DNA from 3 places in the Pseudoalteromonas sp. GutCa3 genome. Region 1 is predicted to be linked to each of the others. Evidence: predicted binding sites of a transcription regulator. Region 1 holds the regulator's gene; each other region holds the start of a gene.
The links. Region 1 encodes MetJ, which represses methionine synthesis genes. Its sites were predicted from a motif close to TAGACGTCTAGACGTCTA; they were not measured.
Positions count from the first base shown of each region.

Region 2: metK (methionine adenosyltransferase) is a predicted target of MetJ. The motif match lies at 2,608-2,625, and genes of this name have one in related genera.
Region 3: metA (homoserine O-acetyltransferase MetA) is a predicted target of MetJ. The motif match lies at 8,065-8,082, and genes of this name have one in related genera.

Region 1 covers NZ_PJBK01000087.1:157-11,374, reverse strand. The annotation lists gene CXF64_RS15890 (type IV pilus secretin PilQ) at 1-244, opposite strand, end outside; gene CXF64_RS15885 (pilus assembly protein PilP) at 231-770, opposite strand; gene CXF64_RS15880 (type 4a pilus biogenesis protein PilO) at 767-1,372, opposite strand; gene CXF64_RS15875 (PilN domain-containing protein) at 1,362-1,934, opposite strand; gene CXF64_RS15870 (pilus assembly protein PilM) at 1,922-3,001, opposite strand; gene CXF64_RS15865 (penicillin-binding protein 1A) at 3,132-5,624, shown strand; gene metL (bifunctional aspartate kinase/homoserine dehydrogenase II) at 5,689-8,034, opposite strand; gene metB (cystathionine gamma-synthase) at 8,040-9,287, opposite strand; gene metJ (met regulon transcriptional regulator MetJ) at 9,577-9,897, shown strand; gene CXF64_RS15845 (malic enzyme-like NAD(P)-binding protein) at 9,981-11,218, opposite strand, start outside.
Region 2 covers NZ_PJBK01000101.1:40,255-51,472, reverse strand. The annotation lists gene ppnP (pyrimidine/purine nucleoside phosphorylase) at 1-246, opposite strand, end outside; gene tkt (transketolase) at 431-2,422, opposite strand; gene metK (methionine adenosyltransferase) at 2,727-3,878, shown strand; gene CXF64_RS18235 (hypothetical protein) at 4,054-4,602, shown strand; gene CXF64_RS18230 (5-formyltetrahydrofolate cyclo-ligase) at 4,621-5,217, shown strand; gene rpiA (ribose-5-phosphate isomerase RpiA) at 5,271-5,924, shown strand; gene serA (phosphoglycerate dehydrogenase) at 5,934-7,163, shown strand; gene panP (pyridoxal-dependent aspartate 1-decarboxylase PanP) at 7,217-8,842, opposite strand; gene CXF64_RS18210 (bifunctional diguanylate cyclase/phosphodiesterase) at 9,107-10,990, shown strand; gene trmB (tRNA (guanine(46)-N(7))-methyltransferase TrmB) at 10,997-11,218, opposite strand, start outside.
Region 3 covers NZ_PJBK01000101.1:151,579-162,796, reverse strand. The annotation lists gene CXF64_RS18750 (Ig-like domain-containing protein) at 1-465, opposite strand, end outside; gene CXF64_RS18745 (hypothetical protein) at 675-1,430, opposite strand; gene CXF64_RS18740 (hypothetical protein) at 1,702-2,076, opposite strand; gene CXF64_RS18735 (hypothetical protein) at 2,291-2,656, opposite strand; gene CXF64_RS18730 (hypothetical protein) at 2,658-3,125, opposite strand; gene metH (methionine synthase) at 3,350-5,980, opposite strand; gene CXF64_RS18720 (homocysteine S-methyltransferase family protein) at 5,990-7,063, opposite strand; gene metA (homoserine O-acetyltransferase MetA) at 7,053-8,000, opposite strand; gene CXF64_RS18710 (outer membrane beta-barrel protein) at 8,215-8,862, opposite strand; gene ettA (energy-dependent translational throttle protein EttA) at 9,194-10,867, shown strand; gene CXF64_RS18700 (PilZ domain-containing protein) at 11,024-11,218, shown strand, end outside.

The DNA.
Region 1 (11,218 bases):
GGGCTGGGCTATTAAACACCTGAACTTTTGGTTCAAGCGTTAACTCTTCATCAAAAACAAGCTGTAACTCAGTTTCGCCTTTAAGTAATGGATTATAACGAACATCATAAAGTAACGGCCCTGCAACGGCTGAATTTACAGTGACTAAAGCAACAGCAGCCAGTAATGTTCGTGAAATACGATGAAGCCAAAGTACATCCTTATGCATGCTATTTTTACCTTTTTTATTATTAATTTGCGCCATCTGTTGCCGCCTCTAACATTTCTAATTTAGTCAAGCGCTCTTTCCAACAGCCAGACCCATCAGGGATTAATTCCACTAACTCTATATAGTCGTTACTTACTGTTTTTACTTTGCCATCATAACTACCAAGGTAATTCCCTACCGTTACACGATGCAAAGTAGCGTCAGCTGCTGTTATTAATGCCCATATTTGTCCACTAGAACCAATTGTGCCTTTCATTGCTAAGTTATCTAGCGGGTATTTTTCTAACGGTTCGCGGCGACGCTCTTGATCTGGGTGCAAACAGTTTTTTACTTGCGTTAATTTATTTTGGATTATCTCAGGCTGAGGCGCTACAAACGGGCTACGTAGCTGACCAGCACTGTACTCAAATATTTCAAACTTTGTCAGCTCAGGAATTGATTCAACCTTTGGTGTTGTGCTTGCTTTTACTTGATCAATAAATTCTTTTTGCTCAGACGTATCATCATTACAACCACTCAAAACAAACACCATTACTACAGGTACTACGCGAAGGAGCTTCATTTTTTAACCCCTTCTTCATAACGATATGTTTTTGCAACAACACTAAATGTTAACTGTTTATCGCCCGATGATAAAATAGAAAAGTCATGTAAGCTTACAATTCGTGGTAACTGAGCTACTTTACCCACAAACTCACCAAATTCATGGTAGGTCCCTATCACTTCTATTTTAATCGGTAATTCAGTATAAAATTCTTTCTCGACTTCTGGTAACCAACCTATTTTTAAAAAAGTCAGACCACTTGTTGTGCCAACATACGACAAATCATCAAGTAAACCAGGGGTTTCGTTAGAGGTAGGTAAACGTTTTAATAATTGTGAAAACTTATCTTCCATTTCAATCATTTGTTGACGGTAGATCTCAAGCTTACTCGCGACTGCGTATTTAGTGCGATAAGTTGTGCGTAACTCGACCTCTTTCGCAACTGCACTGTGGTAACTATCAATTTCATCAGAAACTAATAGGCTATAACTAAAAAACAATACAAGTCCGGCAACAAACGTACAGCAAATTGCTTTAACTGCAATAGGCCAATCGCCAATGTTATCGAGCTCTATTTCATTCCAATCAATTTCACTCAGTGCTTTAAAATCAAGGCTCATCGCTAACCTCACCAATTTTATCAAATGGTTTTACATAAAATTCCATATTAAAATCACTAAGTAAACGCGAAGATTGATCGCCTGCAACAATGCCTTGCATTGAAGGATTCTCTAGTAAATATGAGCTTTGTACTTGGCGCAGCATTGTTGATAAACGGTTATTAGATTCACTGCGTCCCAATACATGTATTTGGCTACCTCTGCGCTCGAGTTTTGTTAAATAAACCCCACCCGGCACTATTTTGGCAACTTCATCCATTATTTGCGTACCCAAATTACGGCTGCTTTGTAATTCTTCAATGAGCCTCATACGCTGTTGTAAGTTTTCTTTTCTTTTATCTAAACTTCTAATTTCACTTATTTTTTTATCTAGCATGCTAATTTCTGAACTTAAATAGTTATTCTTTAAGTTTTGACCGTCTTTTAATGCACTATAAAAAGAGCTTAATAAGTACATACTCGCAAAACAAAGTATAACGACACCAATAAGTATAGTTACAAATTTCTTTTTCGATTCTTCGCGCTGCGATTCACGCCAAGGAAGTAGATTTATATGTGGCATGTTGAAAAGCTCCTTAATGCCAACCCTGTCGCAATTGCAAACTGCGTTTTGTGACGCTGCATTACATTACGATCTACTTTTGGAGAAATTTCCATATTTTCAAAAGGCTCAGCAACGACAGAGTGAATACCTAGTTCTTCAATGAGTAATCGGTCAATACCTTTAATCATCGATGTACCACCCGTTAATACAATATAGTCGATTTGCTCTTTGCCACTGGTTGTTAAAAACATTTGCACCGCGCGTCGCACTTGTTGAAGTAACGAAGTTTGAAAAGGGGCTAATACTTCAAAGGTGTAGTTTGGCGGTAAATCGCCTGATGTTTTACCAATTTCAGCTTCATCAAATCCTTTATTATAATAAGCAACGATACTATTTGTATATTGGTCGCCACCAAAAACTTGGTCACGTGTATAAATTGTTTCCCCTGCTTGAACAACGCTCACGAGCATTAAAACCGCACCAATATCAACCACAGCCACACATTTATTAAATGCGTCGCTGGGTAATTGTTGGTAATACACATCCATTGCACGACTTAATGCATAGCTTTCTACATCAACTATTTTAGCTTCTAAATTTGCAGCTTCTAAAGCGCCAACACGCGCTTCTACACTCTCAGTACGAGCAGCTGAAAGCAAAACATTCATTTTACTAGGATCGGCCTCATTCGTCGAAAGCTTCTCAAAGTCGAGGCTCACTTCATCAAGAGGATATGGAATTAAACTATCAGCTTCAATTTCAATTTGCGACTCAAGTTCAGCATCAGTTAACGATACATCCATGAAGATCACTTTTGTAATGACTGTTTGGCCAGAAACAGCCACTGCTGCAGATTTTAACGACTTTGGTAATTTTTTTCTTAATTTTGTAATTACGTTACCAATCGCTTCAATATCTTGAATTGTTCGCTCACTCATTGCGCCTTTTGGCATCGGCTCAATTGCAAGTGCTTCGAGTCGAAATCCAGTTTCAATTTCACGTAAAAGCACAGCCTTAATAGAGTGCGATCCAATATCAATTCCTACCATCATTTGGGACGGTTTTTGAAATAGTTGACTTAGCATGTTTCAACTTGGCCTTTGTTTTAATAATAAACAAGTTATAATTTTTATATGAAAAAATATTATTCATTTTTTAATCAATATATACTAGCAGTCAAAACTCGCAATTGGGAGTCCATTTAGGGAAATATAAGTGATTTTATTAAAACGAACTTTACAATTTTTTATCATTTGTGTGTTAATTGGTCTGATTACTTTGATCAGTCTTTATTACTACGTTAAACCTGATATCCCCAGTGTGCAAGTTTTAAAAGACGTGCAATTACAAACTCCTATGCAAGTATTCACTAAAGATGGGCTTTTAATCAATCAATTTGGTGAAAAACGTCGTATTCCAGTGACTATTGATGAAATTCCTCAAACACTCATTAATGCATTTTTAGCGACAGAAGATAATCGATTTTACGATCATATAGGCATAGACCCTATTGGTATAGTACGTTCGGCTGTTGTTCTTATATCTACTGGCGAGAAAAAACAAGGTGCAAGTACTATTACTATGCAGCTTGCTCGTAATTTCTTTTTAACACGCGAAAAAGCATATATCCGTAAAGTTAAAGAAATATTTATAGCGCTTCATATTGAAGGAGTGTTAACAAAAGACGAAATCTTAGAGCTTTATCTTAATAAAATAGAATTAGGTAATCGTGCTTTCGGTATTGGTGCAGCAGCGCAAGTTTATTACGGTAAAGAGCTAAAAGATTTAACACTTGCACAAATGGCGATGATTGCAGGTTTACCTAAAGCACCTTCAGCTTTAAACCCAATTCGTAACCCAACGCGTGCAAAAGCACGCCGAAATGTAGTTTTAGGCCGTTTACTGACCGAAGACTATATAACACAAGAGCAATATAACGAAGCAACTAGCCAACCTATTACAGCTTATTTTCACGGTGCAGAAATAAACTTATACGCACCGTATATCTCTGAAATGGTGCGCGCTGAAATGGTTTCGCGCTATGGGGTAGATAAAGCCTACAACTCAGGTTTTAAAATTTTTACCTCAGTAGAGTCAAAGGTTCAAAAAGCAGCGCAAAACGCACTTGTAAATAACTTACACAGTTACGATATGCGTCATGGTTTTAGAGGTCCAACTGATGTTTTATGGAATCCTGAAACACAACCAGCTTTAACTGAGCAACAAATACTCAATAAATTACAGAGCGTAAATGAGTTAGGCACTTTAAAAGTTGCAGCAGTACTCAGTGTTAATAATAAAACAGCTACAGTACTACTTAAAAACGGTGAGCAAACAACTCTCAGTTGGGATAGTTTAAAATGGGCGCGTAAGTATATTACTCGCTACCGCCAAAGCTTTGCTCCAAAAGCAGCTACTGATATTTTAACGCCAGGTATGCAAATATGGGTACGTCAAAACGAAGATAACAGCTACTTATTAAGCCAAATACCAGAAGCATCAAGCGCTATTGTATCCCTCGATCCACAAGACGGTAGAATAAAAGCTATTGTAGGGGGTTACAGCTTTGAGCAAAGTCAATACAACCGAGCGATACAAGCTAAGCGTCAAGTGGGTTCTAATATAAAACCTTTTATATATTCAGCAGCACTTGAAAAAGGTTACACGCTTGCGTCTATATTAAATGATGCACCTATAAACCAGTGGGATAAGAGCCAAGGCGTAGCATGGCGCCCTAAAAACAGCCCTGCTGTTTACAATGGTCCTATTCGAATTCGCCGTGCTTTAGCACAGTCTAAAAACGTTATTTCAGTGCGCTTACTACGTGGTGTTGGATTGCAACGTACAGCTGATCACTTACTAAAATTTGGTTTTAAAGACGCTGACATTAATCGTAGTGAATCATTAGCACTGGGTAGTGCTTCTATTACCCCGCTTGAACTTGCAAGAGGCATGAGCACATTTGCCAACGGTGGTCACTTAATTGAACCTTACTTTATCTCAGAAATTCAAGATGCTTACGGCAATGTATTGTTTAAAGCAAACCCTGCTCTTGCCTGTGACGAAGAGCCTTTGCCAACACACAATGCACTCTCAATGCATAATAGTGATGATGAAATGGAGCAAACGAAAAAATGTGCGCCGAGAATTATTTCTAAGCAAAATGCATTTTTAATTGCTGATGCTATGAATAGTGCAATTTGGGGGGGTGGTAGCTGGGCTCATAAAACAGGTTGGAGTGGAACCGGTTGGCGAGCACAAGCGCTAGATCGTCGCGATATTTCAGGTAAAACAGGCACAACTAATGACTCAGTAGATACCTGGTTTAGCGGTTTTAATAGTAATGTGATGACCTCAGTTTGGGTTGGCTTTGATAATCCGGGCAACGCTCTTGGTCGCTCTACATATAATAACAACCTAGATAGCAGCCAAATATCAGGTGCGGAATCTGGCGCTAAAACCGCGCAGCCAGCGTGGGTTGAATTTATGAAAGCGGCACTTGAAGGCAAGCCTGAAGCCCCAATTGAGCCGCCTGAGGGACTCGTTTCTATTCGTATTGATTTAGCTACAGGCTTACTTAGCCATAAAAATGACTACACAAGTCGATTTGAATATTTTGAAAAAGGCACCGCACCTACAAAGTATGTGCTATCTCAGCCTAACGATATATTTGAAGAAGACACTAAAACAGAAGAAGAGCTATTTTAGTAATATGTATGTAATACAAAAACGGCAGCTTATTTAAGCTGCCGTTTTTGTTTAAACCAAATGTTTATTTTAAGTTTTGAACAAGCCAATATAAATCAGAGTGCACACCCGCAGCGGTCACTTCCCTACCCGCTCCTGGCCCCTGAATCACTAATGCGTTATCGCTATACCATTTGCTATTAATTACAAAAATATTATCGCCTGGTGTAAGGTTTGCTAACGCATCGCCATTAGGCACATACGCTATTCCCACTTTAGCAATTACTTCACCTTGTGTGATTTCTAACAAGCCCGTATATCTAAGTACTGAATTTTTAGACTTTGCTGTCACTGCATGCTCTTCGATGAACGCGTCTAGCTGTGCTTTTTTATTTAAAAAGTCATCCCAACTTCCCAGCGCAAGTTCATCTGGCATCAATGCCGATAAACTAATATCGTCAAGTTCAAGCTCAACACCTAGCTCTCGAGCTAAAATAAGTAGCTTACGCTGCATATCTCGCCCAGATAAATCTTCGCGAGGGTCTGGCTCTGTGAATCCCATTTTTTGAGCTTCCAGTACCAACTCAGAAAATGGCCTTGTTCCATCATATTTACTACATAACCACGAAAGCGTGCCTGAGAAAACACCTTCTATACGTGTTATTTTATCGCCACTATTTTGCAAATCAGCCAAAGCAAAGTTAATAGGTAAGCCAGCGCCTACACTGGTGTTATATCGCCAATGTAAATTACGTTCTGTAATATTACTACGAAGTGCTTTATACCAAGTAGTAGGTGCTGTTCCAGCGTATTTATTAGCACTAATTAAATGACAGTTTCTATCTACAAAGTCTGGATATAACAAGCTAAATTGTTCACTTGCGGTAATATCAATTACAATTTTATGCTCGTAATCGAGCTCATTTATAGCATTCAGTAAATCTGCAGATTGATAGCTATTTGCCTCATGCTGCCATTGAGTTTTCCATTGCTGTGTATTAATACCACTTGCATTAAACAGCATTTTTTTAGAGCGAATTAGACCGACTAATTTAATACCAAAGTCATCCGATAAACGCTCAAATTGTGCCGATAACTGTTTAATAAAAACGTCGCCAACGTTACCAAGCCCCGCAACTATAATTGCGATTTCTTGGCCTTTATTAATTAGCTTATCGTGTAAGGCACTTTGTATATCACTATCTATAAATTGATCGGTAAGCAATAAAGCATAGCCAGTATCTTGATGGACAAAACGAGGTTTTATGCTGTGGAGTTTTAATAAATCTAATGCTTGTAAGCTTAATGTATTAACGTCTTGCTCAGGCGCTACAATTGCACAACCGTTTAAATTTGACTCGCTAATATTTGCCCTACCCGCAAAATAATTAATAACCAGATAAGTTTGTGCTGCAGGTACTACTAAATACACTTCACCATTATGGTTAAAGTGATGAAGGCTATGCTGAATAAGCTGACTAACACTTGCAACCTCACCTTCACTTAATCCTTCAACCATTAATAGGTCAACATTTTGCAACGTGGTTATAAAGCGCTTTTTCTTCGCTGAACCTTCTTTGACTATATCTGTTGGACTTGCTTGTACGTCAAAACTACTGCGAACAGCTAGCTTAATATCTGTGTTTTTAAGTGGCGATAGTGTTTTTGCATGTAATACAGGGTTACCCAAACGAGCTAATAAATTAGCTTGCCCGCGACAAATTTTGCCGTATTTAATCGCTTTTTTTACCTTTCGAGGATCAGTGCTATACACTCCCTGTGTATCAGTCCAAATACATACTTGCTTAGCATTGCAATAATTTGCAAGTAGTGTTGCACTGTAGTCACTCCCATTTCGGCCAAGCGTTACTGTCTCGCCTTTGATATCTGCGGCAATAAACCCAGTAACAACATTTATTTTATTAGGCAAAATTAACTGCCCACATTGCTGCGCATTTTGCGCATGCATTAATTCGCCATCATTTAAGGTAAAAAGAGTACGTGCATCTTCAGCGCATGCCTCAATATTTAGCTGCTGTAAATAAGTAGCGAGTAAACGTGCTGACCACAGTTCGCCATGTGCAAGTAATGCAGCCTCTTTTAGCTGCTCAGCTTGAGCAAGTTCTGCAATATAGCTAAGCTCGGTATTTAGTGTTTTAAGTGCACTTCGTTTTAAATCAGCTTCTAATAACTGCTCTATTAAATCACTTTGATGGTTATTTAACTGCAGTAAAATATCAGCTACTGCTTGAGTATCTTGTTTTTGATAGCTTTGCCAAAGTAATACTAGCGTATCGGTTGTCTTACCCGCAGCCGATACCACCACACAATCACCCGGTTGAGTATGTGTAATTATTATTTTTGCTACGCTTTGGTATCGCTCACTTGAGCTTAAACTCGATCCACCAAATTTATGTATACAGTTAACCATATTAATCACCAAAGCGCCGGACGAGCTGCACTTAATTTAACGTTACCACCAGAAGTGCCTGCTCCTTTGCCTACACGGCCAACATTTTTATTTTGCCCTGGTTTTACAAGTTCAAACACTCGTTCAAAATCAGCGACTAAATCGTGTATATCTTCAATACCTACCGAAATACGAATAAGCGTATCGCCCACACCCGCCTCTAAACGTGCTGTTGCCTCCATACCTGCGTGCGTCATAGTTGCAGGGTGACAAATTAAGCTCTCTACGCCACCTAGTGACTCAGCTAAACTAAACGTTTTAAGGCTAGTTAAAAATGCTGCAGCGTCATTTATATCGCCTTTAATATCAAAACTAACCATGCCACCAAAACCAAGTTGCTGTGCTTTAGCCAGCTCATGTTGAGGATGTGACTCAAGACCTGGGTAGTAAACTTGGCTTACATATTCAGAGCTTTCAAGGTACTTAGCTATTGCCAGTGCATTTTCTTGATGCTGCCTTAGGCGCACATTTAAAGTACGTAAACCACGAAGCGTTAAATAGCTATCAAAAGGCGCACCCGTAATACCAATGTTATTAGCCCACCAAGCAAGCTCATCGCCTAACTCTTGTGTTGCGGCAATAACAGCGCCGCCTACTACATCTGAGTGTCCGTTAATGTATTTAGTGGTTGAATGCACCACAATATCTACACCAAAATTAATAGGATTTTGTAAAGCAGGCGACAAAAACGTGTTATCTGCAGCCACCAATGCACCGCATTGCTTTGCAACATCGGTAACCGCTTTAATATCTGTTAAACGAAGTACTGGGTTACTTGGGGTTTCTATCCAAATAAGCTTAGGTTTAATTACTAAAATTTGTTGAAGACTTTCTTCTTTTGTTAAATCTAATATTTCGAGCTTTAGTAGTCCGCGTTTTTGTAAAGATGTAAATAAACGATAGCTGCCACCATAACAATCATGTGGAATTACTAACGTATCGTCACTATTAAGTAGCTGAGTAGCTAAATGCACGGCAGCCATGCCTGTAGCTGTAATTATGCCACGAGCGCCACCTTCAAGCTTAGCAAGCGTCTCAGCTAAAATATCACGATTAGGATTACCGCTACGACCATAATCATACTCACGCTTAGTATCAAAGTCGGCAAACGAATAAGTAGTCGATAAATAAATTGGCGGTACCACCGCACCATGATGTTTATCAGCATCAACGCCGTTACGTACAGCAATGGTCGCTTTGTTTTTTTCGCTCATATTCGTCACCTGATTAATTTGGATGTTTAGACGTCTAAAAGAGTAAGTTATCCGTTTTGATAAGTCAAAGCATTTTAAAGCTCTAGATGGCTAAAAGTAGAAGAGGCCTCTGCGAATAACACATTTTAGCTCACAAAAGTGTGCTTATCTTTACACCTACAATAGGCTTATTAAGATAGATCGGTATCTATTATTTGACTATCTTTTTTAAATCGATAGAATTTCACGCATATTTACACGCTTTTTATACCGTGTGAGAAATTAATAATCTGAGGCAACGATACATCTTATGGCTAAATGGAATGGTGAGTATATTCACCCATACGCAGAACACGGTAAAAAATCAGAGCAAGTTAAAAAGATCACCGTTTCGATCCCGCTAAATGTATTAAAGGTATTAACTGACGAACGTACACGTCGTCAAATCAATAACCTTCGCCATGCTACAAATAGTGAATTGCTATGTGAGGCATTTTTGCATGCTTTTACTGGCCAACCTTTACCAAATGACGATGACTTACGTAAAGATAACGCCGAAAAAGTGCCAGAAGAAGTTAAAAAAATAATGCAAGAAATGGGTCTAGAAGTACCCGTTTTAAACGAAGAATAAATATTACAAAGATAAAAAAAACCTCAGTAATTACTGAGGTTTTTTTATGTCTAAATTTTATTGCATAGCTCTACTATATAGATTTACTGCATATAGTTTTCAGGTAGCTCAATTTGTGCAACACCTGACTCAATAGCAGCAAGTGCAACAGCTCTTGCTATACGCGGCAGTAAACGTGGATCCATTGGTTTTGGAATAATATACTGCGCACCAAATTCTAGTTTATCTACACCAGCGGCTTTTAAAACTTCTGCAGGTACTGGCTCTTTGGCAATACTTCGAATAGCATCTACTGCAGCAATTTTCATTTCATCGTTAATAGCACTTGCACGTACATCAAGTGCACCACGGAAAATAAACGGGAAACATAAAACATTATTAACTTGGTTAGGGTAATCAGAGCGCCCTGTTGCCATGATTAAATCATTGCGTGCGCCGTGCGCAAGTGCAGGATCAATCTCAGGATCTGGGTTTGAACATGCAAACACAACTGGTTTTGCAGCCATTAGCTTTAAATCTTCAGCCGCTAATAAGTTAGGGCCAGAAACACCCACAAATACATCCGCATCTGCAATTACATCTTGCAATGTACGCTTATCGGTATTGTTAGCAAAAAGCTGTTTATATTCATTTAAGTCATCGCGGCGGGTATGAATAACACCTTTGCGGTCAAGCATATAAATGTGTTCACGCAGTGCACCACACTTAATTAACAGCTCCATACACGCAACAGCGGCAGCGCCTGCACCTAAACATACAATAATTGCATCTTCAATTGACTTACCTTGTACTTCTAGCGCATTTAACATACCAGCAGCCGTTACAATGGCAGTACCGTGTTGATCATCATGAAAAACAGGAATACTACAACGCTCTATTAATGCTTTTTCTATTTCAAAACACTCTGGTGCTTTAATATCTTCAAGGTTAATACCACCGAATGTGTCGGCAATATTGGCAACCGTATTAATAAAGTCTTCTGTTGTTTTGTGCTTAACTTCAATATCGATAGAATCAAGCCCTGCAAAACGTTTAAACAATAACGCTTTACCTTCCATTACGGGCTTAGACGCTAAAGGACCTAAATTACCAAGGCCTAGAATTGCAGTACCATTAGTAATAACCGCAACCATGTTACCTTTACCAGTATATTTATAAGCATTTGCAGGATCTGCAGCTATTTCACGTACAGGTTCGGCAACACCTGGGCTATACGCAAGTGCAAGATCATGAGCCGTTTCAGCTGGTTTTGTAAGCTCAATGCTAATTTTACCTGGTACGGGATGTGAGTGGTAATGTAGTGCTTGTTCACGAAAGTCAG
Region 2 (11,218 bases), on a different contig from region 1:
AACATTAAACGATTCACCCGCGTTAAATGTTTTCCACTCACTTGCACCTGGTAATAAAATATCCCATTGGCCAGCTAAAAGCTCCATGCACTCTTTTTGGTTTGTATCAAAAACAAACTCACCTGGTTGCATAAAGCCTAACGTTTTCGCTTCGCCATCACCTAAAATAACGGTACGGCTCGACACTTTTCCGTCAAAATATACATTGGCTTTTTTTACTACACTCACGTTATCGAACTTTGGCATTTTTAGCTCCTGCTATTAATTTAAGATTTTTATTTATAAATTTTATCGCACTACCTTGCCTGATAGCTTACTTTCTTGCAAGGAAAGCTGCATTGTTCAAGGTGAAGTTGCTTCATGTAAGGGCATAAAAAAACCCGCAACATGTGCGGGTTTTTCAATTACTTACTTTATTTAATCAAAGCGATTAAAAAAGCTCGTTTGCTTTGCTTACAATGTTTGCCACTGTAAAACCAAAGTGCTCAAACAGCTCGCCTGCAGGTGCTGACTCACCAAAGGTAGTCATACCTACTACTGCGCCGTTTAGGCCTACGTACTTGTACCAGTAGTCAGCAATACCTGCTTCTACTGCTACGCGGCGTGAAACAGATGCCGGTAATACGCTTTCTTTGTATGCTGCGCTTTGATCTTCAAAGGCATCAGTACATGGCATAGATACAACACGTACCTTTTTACCTTGGCTGCGTAGCTCAGTTGCTGAATCTTGTGCTAGTTGCACTTCAGAGCCCGTCGCAATAAAGATAATCTCTGGATTGCCGTCACAGCTAAGGATGTAACCACCCTTTTTAACGTCTGCTAATTGCTGTGCGTCACGTGCTTGTTGCTCAAGACCTTGGCGAGTAAAGATAAGCGATGTAGGGCCGTCTTTACGCTCAATAGCTTGTTGCCATGCAATTGCCGACTCAACTTGGTCACATGGACGCCAGTTGTATAAGTTAGGCGTTAAACGCATGCTTGCAATTTGCTCTACTGGTTGGTGAGTTGGGCCATCTTCACCTAAGCCGATTGAATCGTGCGTGTATACAAAAATGCTTGGTTGCTTCATTAATGCAGCCATACGTACAGCATTTTTTGCATATTCAACAAACATTAAGAACGTAGCACCGTAAGGAATAAAGCCTTTATGAAGGGCAATACCATTCATAATTGCCGACATACCAAACTCACGTACACCGTAGTAAATGTAGTTACCGCTTGCATCATCGCGTGTTAAACCTTTAGAGCCATCCCAAATTGTTAAGTTTGAGCCTGCTAAATCGGCTGAACCACCCATAAATTCTGGTAATAACGGACCAAATGCGTTTAATGCATTTTGCGATGCTTTACGAGACGCTGGGTTTGCAGGGTTTGCTTGTAATTGCTCAATGTACGCTTGTGATTTTGCAGCCCAATCGCCAGGCAGTTCGTTATTAATACGACGTTTGTATTCAGTTGCAAGCTCTGGGTATGCTTTTGCGTATGCTGCAAATTTTTCGTCCCAGCTTGATTCAAGCTGCTTGCCTTTTTCTTTGCCATCCCACTGTGCGTAAATATCATCAGGAATTTCGAACGCATCGCCAGTCCAACCTAGAAATTCGCGAGATGCTTTAATTTCGTCATCACCTAGTGGAGCACCGTGACAATCGTGGCTACCAGATTTATTAGGTGAGCCGTAACCAATAATTGTTTTACAACAAATTAGTGAAGGTTTATCGGTAACGCTTTTTGCCTCTGCAATTGCAGCACTTACAGCATCGCTGTCGTGGCCATCAACACCACTAATTACATGCCAACCGTATGCTTTAAAGCGAGCTGGTGTATCATCTGTAAACCAACCTTCTACTTCGCCATCGATTGAAATGCCGTTGTCATCCCAAAATGCAACAAGTTTACCCAGACCTAATGTGCCTGCAAGTGAACCTGCTTCATGAGAAATACCTTCCATAAGGCAGCCATCGCCCATAAATGCATAGGTAAAGTGATCAACAATATCGTGACCTTCACGGTTAAACTGTGCAGCAAGTGCTTTTTCAGCAATTGCCATACCTACGGCATTTGTGATCCCTTGACCTAATGGACCCGTAGTAGTTTCGATTCCTGGTGCATAGCCATATTCAGGGTGACCTGGTGTTTTAGAATGCATTTGACGGAAGTTTTTAATTTCGTCCAGTGGTAAGTCGTAACCACTTAGGTGCAATAGAGAATAGATAAGCATTGAACCGTGGCCGTTTGAAAGAATAAATCTGTCACGGTCAGCCCACTCTGGATTCGTTGGGTTATGTTTTAGATAATCGCGCCATAATACTTCTGCGATATCAGCCATGCCCATAGGGGCTCCAGGGTGACCAGATTTGGCCTTTTGTACTGCGTCCATTGACAAGACGCGAATAGCATTTGCAAGTTCTTTGCGAGATGGCATGAATTCTCCTACCTTTATGTGTATTTGCGCGGGTATTTATGTGTTTGTTTATGCACCCAAGTAACTTGGGTTCGTTTATACCGACCATTCTTACTTATTGTGGGGGCTGTGTGCAATTAAAAACCCTATAAAAGTGAGGCATTATGAATATTTTTTAAGACCAAAAAGTTATTAGTAATTTTATTTAGACGTCTAGGCGTAAAAACACTATGCAAGGTGTTTTGTTTTCGATAAAATACGCCCCTTAATTTTTTAGCGCTAATACCGACGTTTGTGAAGCGCAATATTTGTGAGCAGAATTACAATGGCAAAACATTTATTTACTTCTGAATCAGTTTCTGAAGGTCATCCGGATAAAATCGCCGATCAAATCTCTGATGCGGTACTTGATGCTATCCTAGAGCAAGACTCTCATGCCCGTGTTGCATGCGAAACTTACGTAAAAACCGGTATGGTTATGGTTGGTGGTGAAATCACTACTAGCGCATGGGTTGATATCGAAGAAATTACACGTAAAACAATTCGTGACATTGGCTACACAAATTCAGACATGGGCTTTGATGCCGATTCATGTGCAATTTTAAACACTATCGGTAAACAGTCTCCAGACATTAACCAAGGTGTTGACCGTACTAGCCCAGAAGAGCAAGGCGCTGGCGACCAAGGCTTAATGTTTGGTTACGCATGTAACGAAACAGAAGTACTAATGCCTGCTCCAATTACTTACTCACACCGTTTAGTACAGCGCCAAGCGCAAGTACGCAAAAGCGGCGAGCTTAACTGGTTACGTCCAGATGCAAAATCTCAAGTTACTTTTGCATACGAAAACGGTAAGCCAGTAGGTATTGATGCTGTTGTACTTTCTACTCAGCACAGCGAAGACATTTCGCAAAAAGATTTAGTAGAAGCTGTGATGGAAACAATCATCACGCCGGTACTTCCTGCAGAACTTATTACAAGTGCAACTAAGTTTTTCATTAACCCAACAGGTCGCTTTGTAATTGGCGGACCAATGGGTGACTGTGGTTTAACTGGTCGTAAAATTATTGTAGATACATACGGTGGTATGGCTCGTCACGGTGGTGGTGCTTTCTCTGGTAAAGATCCATCAAAAGTTGACCGTTCAGCAGCATACGCTGCACGTTACGTTGCTAAAAACATTGTTGCTGCTGGTCTTGCTGACAAGTGTGAGCTACAAGTTTCTTACGCAATTGGTGTTGCAGAGCCTACTTCTATTAGCGTTGAAACGTTTGGTACAAGCAAGCTAGAAGAAAGCCGTTTAATCGAGCTTATTCGTGAACACTTTGACTTACGTCCTTACGGCTTAATTCAAATGCTTGATTTAGAGCGCCCTATCTACCTTCCTACAGCGGCTTACGGCCACTTTGGTCGTGACGAATTCCCTTGGGAACGTACAGATAAAGCAGACGCACTTCGCGCAGCTGCTGGCCTTTAAGCCAAAATTGTTGTAGTAAATTAAAAACGGCCCTTTTAAGGGCCGTTTTTGCATCTAAAACTTATTCGCTATATTGTTTGTAGCGCGTCTACAAAATAACTATTAAATCGACCTCGAATTCTTTTGTACTTTAGGTATATACTCATTTCATTATAAAAGCTTTAGGGACAGTTAAATGGCCGATAACTTTCGCGTTATATTTGCAGGACTTGCCGATAACGTTGACATAAAAACAGCATGTACAAATTTAGCTGCAAAATTAAAAACGTCAGATGAAAAAGTAGCTCTTTTTTTTAAAGGTAAGCCACTGTTTGCACCAAGCGATAAAGACAAAGCGTTAAAACAGGCTAAGTTACTAGCAAGCTTAGGTATTAAAAGTAAGCTGCAAGCTGTTTCAAATGCAATTCAAAATAGCTCCCCCGCAGCTGCAAATAACAACCAACGTGACGAACGTATTTTTGATGCACTCGATTACATCACTAGCAGCTTAATTCGCCTTGAAGAAAAGCTAGACGAGTTAGAGCAACGCCTTCCTGAAGCTCAATTAAAAGCACCAGACGAAAGTATTGACGAATGGCAAGGTGACGATCTAATGCTAGATGATGATTTAGCGCCTCCTAAAAAACGCAGTAACTTACTTTTATATTCATTGATTGCAACTGCCACCATTTTGCTAGTCGTACTGGCTGTTTTTTTAATTTTTCCCGATTTATTCTCTTTTTAAGAATGGTTAATTAATTTAATGAGCAATAAACGCGCAAAAATAAGAGCGAAAATTCGTAACACCCGTAAAAACTTGTCAAATAATCAGCAAATAATTGCTGCGCAATCGCTAAAAATGAATTTTATTCAACATTTAAAAAGCGAAAAAACAACGAATTCAAAGCATATTGCCATTTACTTGAGTAACGATGGGGAACTAGACACTTCATTGTTAATTAAAGAATTATGGAGTTTAAACCATACCGTTTACCTACCTATAATACACCCATTCAATGGCGCTAATTTACTATTTCAGCGCTATGAGAAAAACTCACCCATGAGAGCAAATCGCTATGGTATCTTGGAGCCTAAGCTGAACTGCTCTCAAATATGCCCATTACCAGTGCTTGATTACCTCCTTATGCCATTAGTTGCATTTGATAAACAAGGTAATCGCCTAGGAATGGGAGGTGGGTTTTACGACCGGACATTGGCACGTTTACACGAACAAAATTGGCAAAAACCACAACTAATTGGCCTTGCACATGAATGCCAAAAAGTTGAGGCTCTACCAATCGAGTCGTGGGATGTACCACTTAAAACCATTATCACCCCAGATAAAACATACTGTTGGTAACAATTAAATTTGATTACTAACCGCATATTTCTGACATACATGAGCACAAAGCAATGACACAAGATGAATTAAAAAAAGCAGCTGCTTGGGCAGCACTCGAGTTTGTAAAAGAAAACACTATTGTAGGTGTGGGTACAGGCTCTACTGTTAATCACTTTATTGATGCCCTTGGTTCAGTAAAGGACACTATTGTAGGCGCTGTATCAAGCTCAGAAGCCTCAACCGAGCGCCTACAAGCGTTAGGTATTGAAGTATTTGAGCTTAATAACGTTGCTGCTTTAGATGTATACGTTGACGGCGCTGACGAAATAAACGATCAAAACGAAATGATTAAAGGTGGCGGTGCAGCCCTCACTCGCGAAAAAATAGTAGCCGCTGTAGCTAAACAATTTGTGTGCATTGTAGATGACACCAAATTAGTAAAAACATTAGGCGACTTCCCGCTTCCGGTAGAAGTTATTCCAATGGCTCGCAGCTACGTTGCACGAGAATTATTAAAGCTTGGTGGTGACCCTGTTTATCGCCAAGGCGTAGTTACCGATAACGGTAACGTTATATTAGATGTATTTAACTTAAAAATTACCAATGCTAAACAACTTGAAGCACAAATAAATTCAATTGTTGGCGTAGTTACCAACGGCCTATTTGCAATGCGTGGTGCTGATAAAGTGATTATCGGTACTAAAAATGGGCCACAAATTAAATAGGATGAGGTTATGAGTAAGGTATCGTTAGCAAAAGACAAAATTAAAATTCTCTTGCTTGAAGGTGTTCACCAAAGCGCTGTTGAAACGCTAAAACGTAACGGTTACAGCAATATCGACTACGTTAAAACATCCTTACCTGAGGACGAATTAAAAGAGCGCATTAAAGATGTTCACTTTGTAGGACTTCGTTCTCGTACTCATATTAACCAAGCCGTATTAGACTCAGCTGACAAGCTAGTTGCTGTTGGGTGTTTTTGTATTGGTACAAACCAAGTTGATTTAGATGCAGCACGCGAACGCGGTATTGCTGTATTTAACGCACCATTTTCTAATACTCGTTCAGTTGCTGAACTTGTACTTGGTGAAATCCTACTTTTATTACGCGGTATTCCAGAGCGTAATGCAGCGGCTCATCGTGGTGGCTGGTTAAAAACAGCAAATGGTTCGTTTGAAGCACGTGGTAAAACATTAGGTATTATTGGCTATGGTCACATTGGTACTCAGCTAGGTATTATGGCTGAAAATATCGGTATGAACGTTGAATATTACGATATCGAAGATAAGTTATCACTGGGTAATGCAAAGCAAGTTCACAACCTAACTCAGCTATTACAACGCTCTGATATTATTAGTTTACACGTACCAGAAACACCGCAAACTAAAAATCTTATTGGTAGTGCAGAACTTGCTGTTATGAAGCAGGGATCTATTTTGATCAATGCTTCACGCGGAACTGTTGTTGATATTGATGCACTTGCAGAAGCACTAACAGAGAAAAAACTAAGTGGTGCAGCAATCGATGTGTTCCCTACTGAGCCAAAATCTAACGATGAAGAATTTGTATCGCCACTGCGCCAATTCGACAATGTTATTTTAACGCCGCACATTGGTGGTTCTACACAAGAAGCACAAGAAAACATTGGTATTGAAGTAGCGGGTAAATTGGCTAAATATTCAGATAATGGCTCAACTATTACTGCCGTTAACTTCCCTGAAGTATCGCTGCCTGAGCTTGCTAATCGTAGCCGTTTATTACACGTGCACCACAACCGCCCTGGTGTACTAACGCAAATTAACCAAGCGTTTGCACAGCACGGTATTAACATTGCTGCGCAATACCTACAAACAGACGCATCTATTGGTTATGTAGTTATTGATGTAGATACAGATCAATCTGAAGTAGCACTTAAAGAACTAAGCGCTGTTGAGGGTACAATTAGAGCACGTATTTTGCATTAATAAGTACTTTTGATATTAAGAAGGGTCCTTATGGACCCTTTTTTGTATTTAGATTACATATACTTTCTTAAGTATTTTTTGAATACCGGATCTGTTGCAGCCAACTCTTTTTGCTCAGCCAATATCTCTTTTAAAATAGCGCCTGATGTAAGCGGGTTTGCAAGTACCACTCTAAATACAACTGTAGGTTGATTGTCGTATTTAGAAGGCGTTAAACGAGTACGTGATACAAATGAGCGACCAGACTCTCGCTGACGTTTTTGCATACTGGCAGTAAAACGATTCAGAGAGGCAAAAATATCTAACCGAGTTGCAGCATCTGCATCGGCTATTGCTTGTTTAATTTGCTTAGGTACATAACGATACGTTAATAAGCACAATTCAGGTTCTGAAATAAGCTCAAAGTCTTCATCAGCTTTAATTAAATCAGCAAAGTAATGTGCTTTTTTGATGCTTCGATCAATCAGCATTTCATAACCTTTACGACCAATAACACGTAAGCAAGCATGTACTAACATTGCCATACCAGGTCGGCTGCCTTCAAGCGTGTGGCTACCTAAGTCTTTTGAACCTTTACGTAATATGTACTCAGCGTGATGCTCTATTGCATCAGTTGCAGCGGGATCTTTAAATAAAACTAAGCCCGCTCCCATTGGTACATACATTTGTTTATGTGCATCGATGGTAATTGAATCTGCTCGCTCAATCCCTTTTAGTAAAGGGCGATGCGTGTTCGATAAAAGGGTTGCTCCTCCCCATGCAGCATCTACATGAAAATGGCAGTTAATGTCTTGTGCTAAGTCGGCCATTTCATCAAGTGGATCAATATTACCGGTTTCGGTTGTACCCGCTACCCCAATAATCGCCATTACTTTAATGCCTTGCGATTCAAGCTCACGTGCTTTTTCGCGCATAGCTCCTACATCAACTTTATTATTTTCGCAGGTTTTAATACCAATTAAGTTATCGCGGCCAATACCGAGTAAATCAACCGATTTACCTAACGAGTAATGTCCGCGTTCTGATATTAATACTGCTAAACCTTTATAGCCGTAATGCAGCATACCGGCAATTAGGCCTTGTGCGCCGATACCTCTAAAATCGCCATCGGGTTTTAATAAGCGGTTTCGCGCAATCCAAAGCGCAGTAATATTAGCAACCGTTCCACCAGAGCAAAATGCACCTAATGAGGTTTTAGCACTGTGCATCCATTTAGAATAAAATGAATCTTCTTGCCCATAAGCTAAATGATGCATCATTCCAAGCACTTGACGTTCAAGAGGCGTAAACGCTTTAGACGTTTCTATTTTTACTAGATTTTGATTTAGCCCTACCATCAATTTTGACAGAGGTAATAAAAAATGCGGCAAGGCAGAGGTCATGTGACCAATAAAGCTAGGCGCAGCTGTATGCACAGAATGCGCAACAAGTTGCTCCATTATGTCTTGGGCATAAGCAGATACAAACGTTGGATCCTCTGGGATCACTGCCGACTGAAAATCTTTCTCGATTTCATGTAATGGTTTTTCAATTGCCGCTATATTTTCGTTTAGAAAACCTGCTAAATTACTCGAAATTTCAAGCTCGATTTTGCTTAAAGTTGAGTCTGGCGCTTCAGGTACAGTAAATATACGCTTAAGGCTTTCTTTAGAGGCGACGGCACAACGCTTTTGATCCATCTCAATACCTAGTGTGTGTAGCTAAAACACGCGCTTACCCATCAAAAACGCCTACTTATTAGGACATTTAGAGCAATCGTGTTTCTTTAAAAATTGCGCTAACTTTACTGCAATATAACTAAAATGTCTCGTTTAAACCTATAAAAGCAATCAAAGCGATGACAAAAAAATGATAATTTAATTAAAACTCTACCAAACCTAATTATTTATTGGGCATTTACTTATTTTGGGTATAATAAATTTGATAACAAAAAAGGGACACATATGCCAGAAGGAAGAGTCAAAGTTAGTTGGATAGTGGCAGGCTTTAGCTTATTTTTAATAAGCTTGCTTACCTATGTTTACTACACTTACCAAACCACGCGTGCTGAAATAATGCAGTCGGTTGATAATCGCTTACTTAATGCCGCCACCAGCGTTAAACATATTCTAGGTGAAAATTACTTAAGTGCGGTTAATCAAGGCGACAACATAAGTTTTTCTTACTATCAAAATAAGAGTAAACAGCTCTCTGAGTTTGCTCAAGCACTTGATATTGCTTATGTGTATTCAATGATTTTAAAAGACGGAAAGGTTCTTTTTAGCTCATCAAGCTACACGCAAGACGATCAGAATAATGGCAAAGTAACTCAATTTTTAGATCTCTACCCTGAAGCTACCGATGCAAATATAAGTGCTTTTTACTCAACCGAGCCTGTATTTGAAATATCGAGCGATCAGTGGGGCCACTTTAAAACTATTTTTATTCCTTACGTTGACCCTATTAACGGCAATACCTATTTAACGGGTGCCGATATAACTATTTACAATTTAAACGAGAAACTTAAAGAAAGCGTATCAAAAGCAGCTGCCATGGCGAGCTTCTTCTTTTTTATCGCGATACTAGTTGCCGCCATATATATTTATTTACTAAAGCGCTCTTTAGCAACTGACTCAAGTACTGGTTTTTCAAATCATATTGCTCTTGAGTACTTTATTAAAAAAAGTAATGCTCATCACATGCAGTTAGCCGTTATTTGGGTTAATGAAATAGAAGATATAAACAGTTTCTACGGCACTGAAGTGGGTGACAAAGTAATGAAAAACTTACTTATTCACTTTAAACTCAGAAGCTCTGCGCATTGCCATATATACAGACTAGCAACCAACAAAATAGTATTACTCGCGCCTAAAGAAATGAGCAATGACGAATTTACCGATCTCGTAAAAACGTATAACTTTAATACCCCAGTGTTAACTGACCCTTTTATTTACATAACCCTATGTGCAGGTATTGCCAGTGGCAATAAATCGCTACTACTTGAAAACGCTCATATAGCGGCGCTGCAAGCCAAACAAGGCAGGCATAGCGTAGTTAACTACTCAAAAGCGCTACACGATGTAAAAACGCAATATCAATACAATGTTGAAATGGCTAAAGAAGTGCGTGAAGCGTTTGATAACAACCGTATAGTGCCTTACTTTCAACCCATTATTGATACAAATATCAACAAGGTCGTTCAATACGAATGTTTAGCTCGAATGGTAACGGCGCAAGGGGAAGTGTTGAAACCTGATGCATTTTTAAATGTTGTTACTCGCTCAAGAATGGACGGAATACTTACCCGTACTATATTTTCACAATGTGTTAGTCGCTTTAGAAAAACCGATATTTGCTGGAGTTTAAATATAACAGCACAAGATATGCTCGACCCTAATTTAAGTGAGTTTATTGCGGACGAACTTAAGCGCTACCCGCATCCTGGTAATATCACACTAGAGCTTTTAGAAACCCAAGCTATTGCCAACTTTTCTGAGGTGAAAGCATTTATTGGAATGGTTAAAACGAAAGGCGTTAAGGTTATTATTGATGACTTTGGTAGTGGTTATTCAAATATATCAAACGTACTTAAGCTGGAAGTAGATGGTATTAAGCTAGATGGCGCACTAATAAAGCAAATAGTGAATGACAAAGATATCTATTTATTTATTGAACATATAGCCAGTTTTGCTAATCAACTTGGTTTGCAATTAATGGCAGAGTCGGTAGAAAATGCAACCATAGTAACCGCACTTAAAAAGGCGAATGTGACACTAATGCAAGGCAACTACTTTGCCCACCCAGTGTCACATGTTAGTACGGTTATAGAAGAAGAATTAGCACTTTAACTTACTTTAGCGAGGTAAGTTAATAACGAGTCGGTGGCTTTGCTGGCCACTGGCCCAGTATTTACGCTCAAAAGGCGTAATTGCATCGTCTGACTCATAAAGCGTTACATCGCAAGGGTTGCCTGTTAATTCGAGCGCCCGAGCAAACTCCTTAACGTAAATATCCCAATTGCTGCGCACTTCTAATTTTCCACCTAACTTAACGATAAATGGAAAAATAGCCGCGCC
Region 3 (11,218 bases), on a different contig from region 1:
ATCTGCCACTATATCTTTAATTAGCGTGGTATCTTCAATATAGTCATCAAAGTCGTAGCGTGCAGTTACTTCATACGCACCTTTTACATATTCTATAATATTAAAATTGCTCTCTTGGGCGGATATAATGTGCTTACTACCCACACCCGACAAAGGTGCCACGTACAAGCCTTTTCGACCTGTTGAGTTGCCTAACGAAAATTCACGAAATACGCTACTAAGCTCTATGCTTTCCTCGTCTGAGGCAGCTTGAGTAAGGCTATTATTTTTTATAATTGGCGCGAGTAGAGGTTTTTTAGGTAAACTTTCAAAATGAGCTTTATCAAAATTTATTTTTTGATCGTTAACTAAAACAGCATCACCGTAAGTATTTTCTTGAGTGTTTTTTATAGGCTGAGCGTGAGTATTGGCATTCACTGAATACGCGCCCATCATGAGCAACGTAAGGCAAGATAGTTTAATCAATTCCATAATCCTTTGTATTTCTTTATTTAATCACGTCACTACAACTGCAACGTTCCATTAACACGGCATTATATAGAGTACCAACCGGAAATAAAGAGGCGATTAACAAAGTTTTACAAAGGGATAGAAGAATAAAGTAATAACATTTAACTTGCAGCTAAAGCTACTTTTATAGAAATTTTAGCCGCATGCTTACTAATAAAAAGCGATTAATGAGTGCTTATAACATCTTCAGAGAACAATCGCTCATCGTCTTTATAAACTTCAAGCCAACCTGGTGGTGATGTATCGCAGCCAATAATGGTTACTTGTAGCACATAACTATAGCGACCATTTTTAAACGTATAGTGATGATTCCCGCCGCTACCCTCAAATGTAATATCGCCATTTAGCAAAACCATATCAGGCTTGTCGCTTGGTTTTTTATTAATACCCCACACTGCATACCGAAAATTATGCTCGCCTAAATCATCAACGCGAACATGATAGTTAGCAGTTTTCCAATCGAGTACTGGTTTTTCAAAAGTATTAATACTTGCGTGCAAGGATTGCTTACCTTGTTCGATTAAGCTTTTAGCAAGTGCCTGCTCTTTAGTATTTTGGGTATTTACAGCAATAATTTTACCGTCAGTATCGACCCACATAACGCCGTTATTTAGCATAATGCCGCGCCAACCTACTTTATCCCAATCAGTATCAATGTTTGAACTGGCAATAACTGCTACTAACTCATCATTAAACACTTCATCAAAGCGGTTAATAAGCTCAGCTTCACTTTTAATGTCAGGTATGGGGTATCGTCGTTTTAGCGGGTAGCGAATAAGTGCTGCAATCGCAGGCTTATCATGCGTTTTAAAAGCAGCAATAACAGGTAAAACACTCCCGTGATACTTTTGCTCAAGAGCAAATGTGCTAGATGTAAAAAGTAGAGATAAGCAAAAGAAGGTGTAATTTAAATATTTCATTTATAGCCATCTAGCTACAAGAATAAAGATATTAAGTATCATAAAAATATTTCTCTATTCCTTTTGAATTAACTTTACTAAATCTAATAACTTCTAATTCATATTCATTATGAATTTTTATGAGCCACTGATATTGCAGCTTGTAAAACTTGATTACATCAGTTTGGCGATATTTATCTTCAGAAGAGTACAAAAAGTCGTATAAGCAAATATATGCCTTCCCGACAGTTACTCTATAATGGGCGTTCAGGTTACTATCTGATTTAATATATTAGAAGATCTCTTTAGCTATTTTAGGGTTGCTATGAATATCTCTAAAACTTAACTCCTTCTCATCTATGACTATTTTACTATCAAGTGCTTTTTCTAAATATAATGCAGCTTCACGTATTGCTGAATGTGAGATATTGATCTTGCTCTCATATAAAGTATGAGAATATGACTTCTGAGTATCTATATATGTTTGAAATAAAAAGTACGCACTAATTACGCTAAAAGGGACTGTAATAACACCTGAGATATAACCACCAAAACTGCCCCAATCACTTGATTGGACTGATAGCTCTCCATGAAATGTAGAGAAATATAAACTGAGAGCTAAAATAAACCAGCCTAATAATACTATTGGAATTATCCATTTTTTCATAAACTTAAACTTCCCTGTGCAACGATGACAACTAATTCTATATTATTTAACGATAAACGACATCTCACTTAACAAAGTAGATCAATACATTCCATAAGCAGCTAAGAGAAAAAATTTAAAATTGCTTCACTAACCTGAACACAAAAAAAGCGAGCCTAATTAGGCTCGCTTATCTTTATTAGTAGATTGATAATATTGTTTGCTCATAGCTTTTTTAAAATCTATAAAGATTAACAATAAATATAAAAGTCACTGCTCCGAATATAAGTGAAGCCAATGCATTTAAGTAAATCCTAAGGTTATAACTCTTCAATAAACGCTCTTTCATTAAAGCTATTGGAATCAAAGCTAAGCACAAATATGCAAACCAAGGGGAAACGAATATATCTGCCAAGTTAGATTCCATTAAAAGAGCATTATCACCGTATGTTGCATCACTAATGCCTTTAAACCTCTCGCGGTCGAATGCTATAACTGAAATCCCTAATAACAAAACTATATGGGAAAATAACAACGCAGAATTCAGAATCCGTTTCCACAAGCTGACCCTTTCATTTTTATTAGAGGATAAGAGAGTCATTTCATTTCCCTTTGACAGCTTCTAATTGTTGCTTTGTTATGAGTGATTTAAGCTTCCCTCTTATTTTAGTCGAAGATATCTGGAAGCCAGAAGCCTTAATCCCCATTTTTTCAATTACAGTGACAGGCGATCCCGTTTCATCCACAACCTTAACAGTTACATCCGCGTTGCTAGAGCCAATAGTAGTCCCTGAAACTGTTATATCTGAAAGTTTACCTACTAGGTTTATATGTTTTAATAATTCTCTTGGCTTACCTTCATTTATTTTCATCCATTCAGTAGAAACATGCCCGACTAATATCGTACTTGAGTCTGACCCTAGAGATAAATGATCTGTAACGCCATATACTCTGGTTGAAGCGCCTCTATTTTCACGAATTTCAATGTAACAACCAGAAACGGCATTAACACCAAATCCTGTGTTAGCTAAGCCAATACCAAAGCCACTAATACTTAATCTAATTTCCATGAGATTTTCCACTAACTTTCCTTAATTTTTAGATGCGAGGTACAAATATTATACTGACCCTCGATATATTTCAATACAGGTACAATAAAAATTGGATTTTAATAAATAAAAAATACTAATACTTACTAAGTATCCATGGTACGCAAAATTAAAACCCCGACTTTAATTAATAGGAGCAAATCATTAAACTGACGGCTGATAGTTTACCTCTTAAAGCTTCACTCTTACTCCGGATCATACCCCAAGTTCGGCGACAGCCAACGTTCAGCTTCTTCAAGCGTCATATTGGTTCGTTTAGCATAGTCTTCTACCTGATCCTTTTGCACAGCGGCTACTGCGTAGTACTTAGCCTCTGGGTGTGAGAAATACCAACCTGAAACAGCAGCACCTGGCCACATGGCGTACGAGCTAGTTAGCTGCATGCCAATGCGCTTTTCGGTGTCTAATAATTGCCAAATTTTCTTTTTCTCAGTGTGCTCAGGGCACGCAGGGTAACCTGGCGCTGGGCGAATACCTTGGTAGTTTTCGCGTATTAGCTCATCGTTTGCTAGATTTTCGTCTGGTGCAAAACCCCAATACTCTTTACGTACTTTTTCGTGTAAGTATTCTGCAAACGCTTCGGCGAGCCTGTCGGCAACCGCTTTAATCATTATTTTGTTGTAATCGTCTTGCTGTGCGTCAAACGCATTTGCTAAGTCGTCTTCTTCTAAACCGCCCGTTACTGCAAACGCGCCAAAATAGTCTGGTGTGCCTTTGGGTGCTATGTAGTCGGCTAGGCAGTAGTTAGCAAAGTCGGTTTTTTCGGTTTGCTGACGTAAATGGCACGAGGTAGTTAACAGCTCTTTACGTGTTTCGTCGGTGTATATTTCTATGTCGTCCCCAACGCGGTTAGCAGGGAATAAACCAATTACGCCAAGTGGTTGCAAACTGCCTGCTTTTTCAAGGTCGTCTAACATATCGTTAGCGTCTTTAAATAAGCTTTGCGCCTGCTCGCCTACTACTTCATCGTCCATTATGCGCGGGTATTTACCGGCAATTGACCACGTCATAAAGTATGGCGTCCAATCTATGTATTTACGTAAAGTCGCGATTGATACATTTTTAAACTCGGTCACGCCCAGCTTTTTAGGCACTGGTGGTGTGTAGTTATCCCAATCAAGCTTTGCTGCGTTATCGCGTGCGCGCTGGATTGTAACAGGCTTAGAGCGTGGTTTTTTACGCGCTTGTTGCTCGCGTACTTTTACATATTCAGCTTTAGTTTTAGCTAAAAAGTCAGGTTTAATGTCTTTTGATAATAAGTTTGAGACCACACCAACTGCACGGCTTGCGTTATTTACATACACAACGCCTTTGTCATATTGCGGCTCAATTTTTACTGCGGTATGCGCTTTAGAAGTAGTAGCACCACCAATTAGTAGCGGCAGTTCAAAACCACGGCGTTTCATTTCTTTTGCTACGTGTACCATTTCGTCAAGCGATGGGGTAATTAAGCCCGATAACCCAATAATATCGGCTTTTTCGTCGATGGCGGTTTGTAGTATTTTATCAGCCGGTACCATTACGCCTAAATCGATTACTTCATAGTTATTACATTGCAGTACAACACCCACAATATTTTTACCTATGTCGTGTACGTCGCCTTTTACGGTCGCCATCACTATTTTACCGTTAGTTGAGCCTTCTTCTTTTTCAAGCTCAATGTATGGGTCTAGGTAGGCTACAGCTCGCTTCATTACGCGCGCCGATTTAACAACTTGTGGTAAAAACATTTTACCTGCGCCAAATAAGTCGCCTACTACGTTCATGCCGTCCATTAACGGCCCTTCAATTACGTGAATAGGTTTATCGGCAGCAGCACGGCATTCTTCGGTATCTTCATCAATAAAGGTAGTAATACCTTTAACAAGCGCGTGCTCAAGGCGTTTTGCCACGGGCCATGTGCGCCACTCTAAATCTTCTACTCGCTCGGCTTGTGCCATGCCCGAATACTTAGGTGCAAGCTCAACTAAGCGCTCACCTGCGCCTGGGTCGGTGTTAAGTATTACGTCGGTAACGGCTTTACGAAGCTCTGCTGGTATATCATCGTAAACGGCGAGTTGCCCCGCATTTACAATACCCATGTCCATACCCGCTTGAATGGCATGATATAAAAACACCGAGTGAATGGCTTCACGTACGGGGTTATTACCCCTAAACGAAAACGATACATTTGATACACCGCCCGACACTTTACAGTGCGGTAAGTTTTGCTTAATGCGGCGTGTGCCTTCAATAAATTCTACAGCGTAGTTGTCGTGCTCTTCAATACCGGTGGCTACGGCAAATATATTAGGGTCGAAAATAATATCTTCTGGCGCAAAGCCAATGTCTTCTACCAATATTTTATAACTGCGCGCACATATTGCGAACTTACGGTCTGCCGTGTCGGCTTGCCCGTTGGTATCAAACGCCATTACAACAGCGGCTGCACCAAAGCGTTTTATTATTTTAGCTTGGCGAATAAACGGCTCTTCGCCCTCTTTTAACGATATTGAGTTAACAATTGCCTTGCCTTGAATACACTTTAAGCCGGCTTCTATTACTTCCCACTTTGAGGAGTCGACCATAATTGGTACGCGTGAAATATCAGGCTCTGAGGCTATTAAGTTTAAAAACTTAACCATAGCGGCTTTTGAGTCCAACATGGCTTCGTCCATGTTTATATCAATAACCTGTGCGCCGTTTTCTACTTGTTCACGTGCAACTGTTAACGCGGCTTCAAAATCTTCTTCCATGATTAGGCGTTTAAACATAGCCGAACCAGTTACATTGGTACGCTCACCAACATTGGTAAATACTGCTATTTGCTGTGTCATGCTGGCTCCTTAATTTAAGTTACAGGCTTCAAGGCCCGATAAACGCATGCGTACTTCAAGCTCTGGCAATTGGCGAGGCTTAACGCCTTCAAGCCCTTTTGCAAACGCGCGAATATGTGCAGGTGTTGTACCGCAGCACCCGCCTACTATATTAATAAAGCCCGATTTACCCCAGTCAATAATCTCGGTTGCCATTTCAGGCGCTTCTAAGTCATATTCACCAAACTCATTAGGCAAGCCCGCATTAGGGTGTACCGATGTAAATGTTTCGCACACGCGTGATAGCTCTTCCACGTATTGACGCAGTAAATCAGGGCCAAGCGCACAGTTTAGGCCGATTGATATAGGCTTAATATGGCGAATAGAATTATAAAATGCTTCGGTTGTTTGCCCCGAAAGCGTACGCCCTGAGGCGTCGGTAATAGTCCCCGAAATCATAACTGGCAATGTGCGCCCTGCTTGCTCAAAAGCTTCTTCTACGCCAAACGAGGCGGCTTTTGCATTAAGGGTGTCGAATATAGTTTCGATTAATATTAAATCGGCGCCGCCTTCCATTAATGCAAGGGTAGACTCCACATACGCAGTAACCAACTTATCAAAGGTGACATTTCGATAACCCGGATCGTTTACGTCTGGCGAAATTGAGCACGTTTTAGATGTCGGCCCTAAAACACCGGCTACATAGCGCGGTTTTTCTGGCGTTTTAGCCGTAAATTCATCGCAAATTGCGCGTGCTAATTTAGCTGACTCTACGTTTATTTCGCGGCTTAGGCTCGCCATATCGTAATCTTCCATCGAAATAGTGGTCGAGTTAAACGTGTTGGTTTCGATAATATCGGCGCCCGCTGATAAAAAACCACTATGAATATCAGTGATTAAGTCGGGCTTGGTTAGGCTTAATAAATCGTTATTGCCTTTAATTAATACATGCCAGTCTTTAAAACGCTCGCCGCGATAGTCTTCTTCTTCTAGCTTATGATCTTGGATCATGGTGCCCATAGCACCATCTAAAATTAAAATGCGTTCTTTTAATGCTGCACTTATTTCGGCGTGTTTATTATTTGTAGGCGCGTTATTCGGCATAGTTGTTAGTCCTCACATCTTGGCTAACTAAATTAATATCATACGGTGTGGTTTGGTACACGTAGTAATTTAACCAGTTCGAAAAAAGTAAAAAAGCATGGCTTTGCCACGTTTTTGAAGGTTGTTTGGTTGCATCATCATCTGGGAAGTAATTTTCGGGTTTTGGTGCATTAGGACTTTTTTTACAATCGCGCTCGTATTCTGCTTTTAGCGAGTCGGCGTCGTACTCAGGGTGACCGGTTATAAACACTTGGCTACCCGATTTGTTTTTAAGTAAGTAAGCCCCTACTCGCTCAGAACCTGCCAGTACTACTAGCTCATCGCAGGCGTTTATTTTATTTATATCAATGTGGCCATAACGTGAGTGCGGTACTAAAAAGGTGTCGTCGAATCCGCGAGTCAGTGCACCGTGATCAAAATAACATTGGTGGGTAAATACGCCACACAGTTTTTCGTCTTTTAAATCGCGCTTTAAATTGTAGCGATGATATAGCGCTGCATGTGCTGCCCAACACGAAAATAACGTAGAGGTAACGTGCTGCTCGGCCCAATCAATAATGACCTTTAGCTCATCCCAATACGCTACATCGTCGTATTCTAAATGGGCGAGTGGCGCACCAGTTACTATTAGCGCATCGTAATTGTTGTCTTTTACTTCTGAAAAATAACGATAAAAGGTATCAAGGTGCTCTTCTGAGTTGCTACTACTGCGGTGAGTGTCGAGGCGCAGTAGCTCTACGTTCACTTGCAAAGGCGAGTTGGCAAGCAAGCGAATAAACTGAACTTCGGTTTCTACTTTATTAGGCATTAAGTTTAAAATAGCCAAACGCATTGGGCGTATTTCTTGCGTTTTTGCACGTGTTTTTGGCATTACAAATACGTTTTCTTGACGTAAACGTGCAATGGCCGGCAACTCGTCTTTTACTGTAATTGGCATACTTTACTCCTGCTCATAAAAACCGAAGGTTAATTATGAACTGAAAGTAAAAAATATCAACCTCTAGATGTATAGATGTCTAAATGAAATTTATTCATTCTATTAAATTAGGATTTACCGAGGTGGTATGTATGAGGAAAAACGTCTTTATTATAAAATAACCTGTTTTAATATTTTGAAGTAGCGCTACTAAAAACGAGTAGCGCATATGCAGTTAAAAACGGTAAATCACAGATAAATTAAGTGCGTAAATATCGCCTTGGTCTGCATCAAAATATTGATATTCTGCACTTAATTGCCAGCGTTGAGTTAGCCTAAAGTCAACGCCAGTTCCGTACGTTACGCCGCCTTCGTCGTAGTTTTGCTCCGTTATTAGCGTAGAGTTTGTATCTGTACCAGTTATTGATTCTGCCAGGTTTTTTAAGTCGCCTTCATTGTAACTTAATTTATTTCTACCATAGCCACCAAATAAAAACACATCAGCTCGAGATGAAATTGGATAATTAGCTTTTACAAATATACTTGTTTGCAAATCAAGGCTTGAATCGATTTCGCTCTTAATGAATTCTGAGCTAAGCGAACCGTCCTGTGGGTTCTGAGTGTAAACAATTCCGTTTAGAGGAGTTGACTCATCATTTAACCCAAAACCTATACGCCCTTCTAATGCAAAGTATCGCGAAAACTGATACCCAAACCGGCCGTAAAGCGTTGTAAACTGTATGCTATCACTCTCGTATACATCAATTTGCGTAGACCCTATCCCTACTCCTTGGTAATAACCATTTACGTGGAGTATGTCTGCTTCGCTCGAAAATGAGTATAAACCTAAAAGTAATGCCCCTAATTTTGTAACTATTTTCATGTTCATTCCTTTAAACCTTTGTAATATTAATAATATGATGTCTAACAACAAACTAAGTGTGGCCTGCCTATATAATTTGCTTATACTTTGCAGCTTGTAAATATACTGTACCACTTTTGTTAAAAATGGAATGTATTTGAACAATATAAAACAATAGATTACAGAATTTTACACAATAGAAATCCTGTAATAGTAGTGTTTAAACGAGCAATCAAAACAAAGTACCGCTTAGGTAAGCGTATTGTTCTATACAGCATTCGTTGACTGTTTAACCCCTCAACAACTACAATACAACATTGAAATTTTTATTATTATTTGAAGGCTTTCCTCCATGGTTTTACCTGATAAATTTATATTCTCGATGAGTCGAGTATCTAAGGTTGTGCCACCTAAGCGCACTATCTTAAAAGATATTTCGTTACACTTTTTCCCTGGCGCTAAAATTGGTGTGCTTGGTTTAAACGGTTCTGGTAAATCTACGTTACTACGTATTATGGCCGGTGTTGACCAAGATTTTGAAGGTGATGCACATCCTCAGCCTGGTACAAAAATTGGTTATTTACCGCAAGAGCCTGTTTTAGACGAAAGTAAAACAGTTCGTGAAATTGTTGAAGAAGCTGTTGGCGAAGTTAAACACGCACTTAAACGTCTTGACGAAGTGTATAACGAATACGCCATGGAAGACGCTGACTTTGATGCACTTGCAAAAGAACAAGGCGAGCTTGAAGCTGTTATTCAGGCGCACGATGGTCATAACATCGACAACGTTTTAGAACGCGCAGCTGATGCACTTCGCCTGCCAGAGTGGGATGCTAAAATTGAGCACCTTTCAGGTGGTGAGCGTCGTCGTGTTGCTATATGTCGATTATTGCTTGAAAAACCAGACATGCTTATTCTCGATGAACCAACTAACCACTTGGATGCTGAGTCGGTTGCATGGTTAGAGCGCTTCTTACACGATTACGAAGGCACTGTTGTGGCGGTAACGCATGACCGTTACTTCCTTGATAATGTAGCGGGTTGGATATTGGAGCTTGACCGTGGTGAAGGTATTCCATGGGAAGGTAACTACTCTTCTTGGCTTGAACAAAAAGATGCGCGCTTACAGCAAGAACAAAAATCTGAAAAAGCACGTCAAAAATCAATTGCACAAGAACTTGAATGGGTTCGTTCAAATCCTAAAGGTCGTCAAGCTAAGTCAAAAGCACGTATGGCTCAGTTTACTGAAATGCAGCAGTCTGATTACCAAAAACGTAACGAAACTAACGAGATGTTTATTCCACCTGGCCCGCGTTTAGGCGACCAAGTACTTGAAGTAACAAATCTTCGTAAGAGTTTTGGCGATCGCGTTTTAATTGACGATTTAAGCTTTAGTATGCCAAAAGGTGCCATTGTGGGCATTATTGGTGCTAATGGCGCGGGTAAATCAACGCTGTTTAAAATGATCAGTGGTGAGCAAAAGCAAGACAGCGGTAGCATTACCGTTGGCGAAAGCGTACACCTTGCTACTGTTGATCAGTTCCGCGACGGTATGGACGAAAGCAAAACTGTTTTCCAAGAAATATCAGACGGCCAAGACGTACTAAAAATTGGTAACTTTGAGTTCCAAAGCCGTGCGTATGTAAGTCGCTTTAACTTTAAAGGTAACGATCAGCAAAAGTTTGTTAAAGACCTATCAGGTGGTGAGCGTAACCGTTTACACCTTGCTAAGTTATTAAAAGCTGGCGGCAATGTGTTACTACTCGATGAGCCAACCAATGACTTGGACGTTGAAACACTACGTGCACTAGAGAACGCTATTTTAGAGTTTCCTGGTTGTGTAATGTGTATCTCGCATGACCGTTGGTTCCTTGACCGTATTGCTACGCACATTTTAGATTACCGCGACGAAGGTCAAATTAACTTCTTTGATGGTAACTATACTGAATACGAAGAGTGGCTTAAAAAGACACTAGGTGCAGCAGCAACTGAACCTAAACGTATTAAGTACAAAAAAATTGGTTAATATTTACTGTAGCTAATTTATTACAGTAATACTAAGCCCTGCATTTATGCGGGGCTTTTTTATGCCACCAGCATTACAGGAGCATATCCTGCTAGCATGTAGAGAATTACCCGCTATGCTTAATTTATTATAAAAACAGTAAGGCTAAATTAGGTTATGCAAAATCGTCGTCAGTTTTCTCGTGTTTTATTTTCAACCGATGCACAAGTGATTTTTAATGATCACCAATACCCATGTAAATTACTTGATGTATCTTTGCATGGCGCATTAATCACTAAATGTGATGCTTTTATTGGCAACCAAAATAGCCAAGCTGTTCTGCGTTTTTCGCTGCCTCAAAGCGAAATAGAA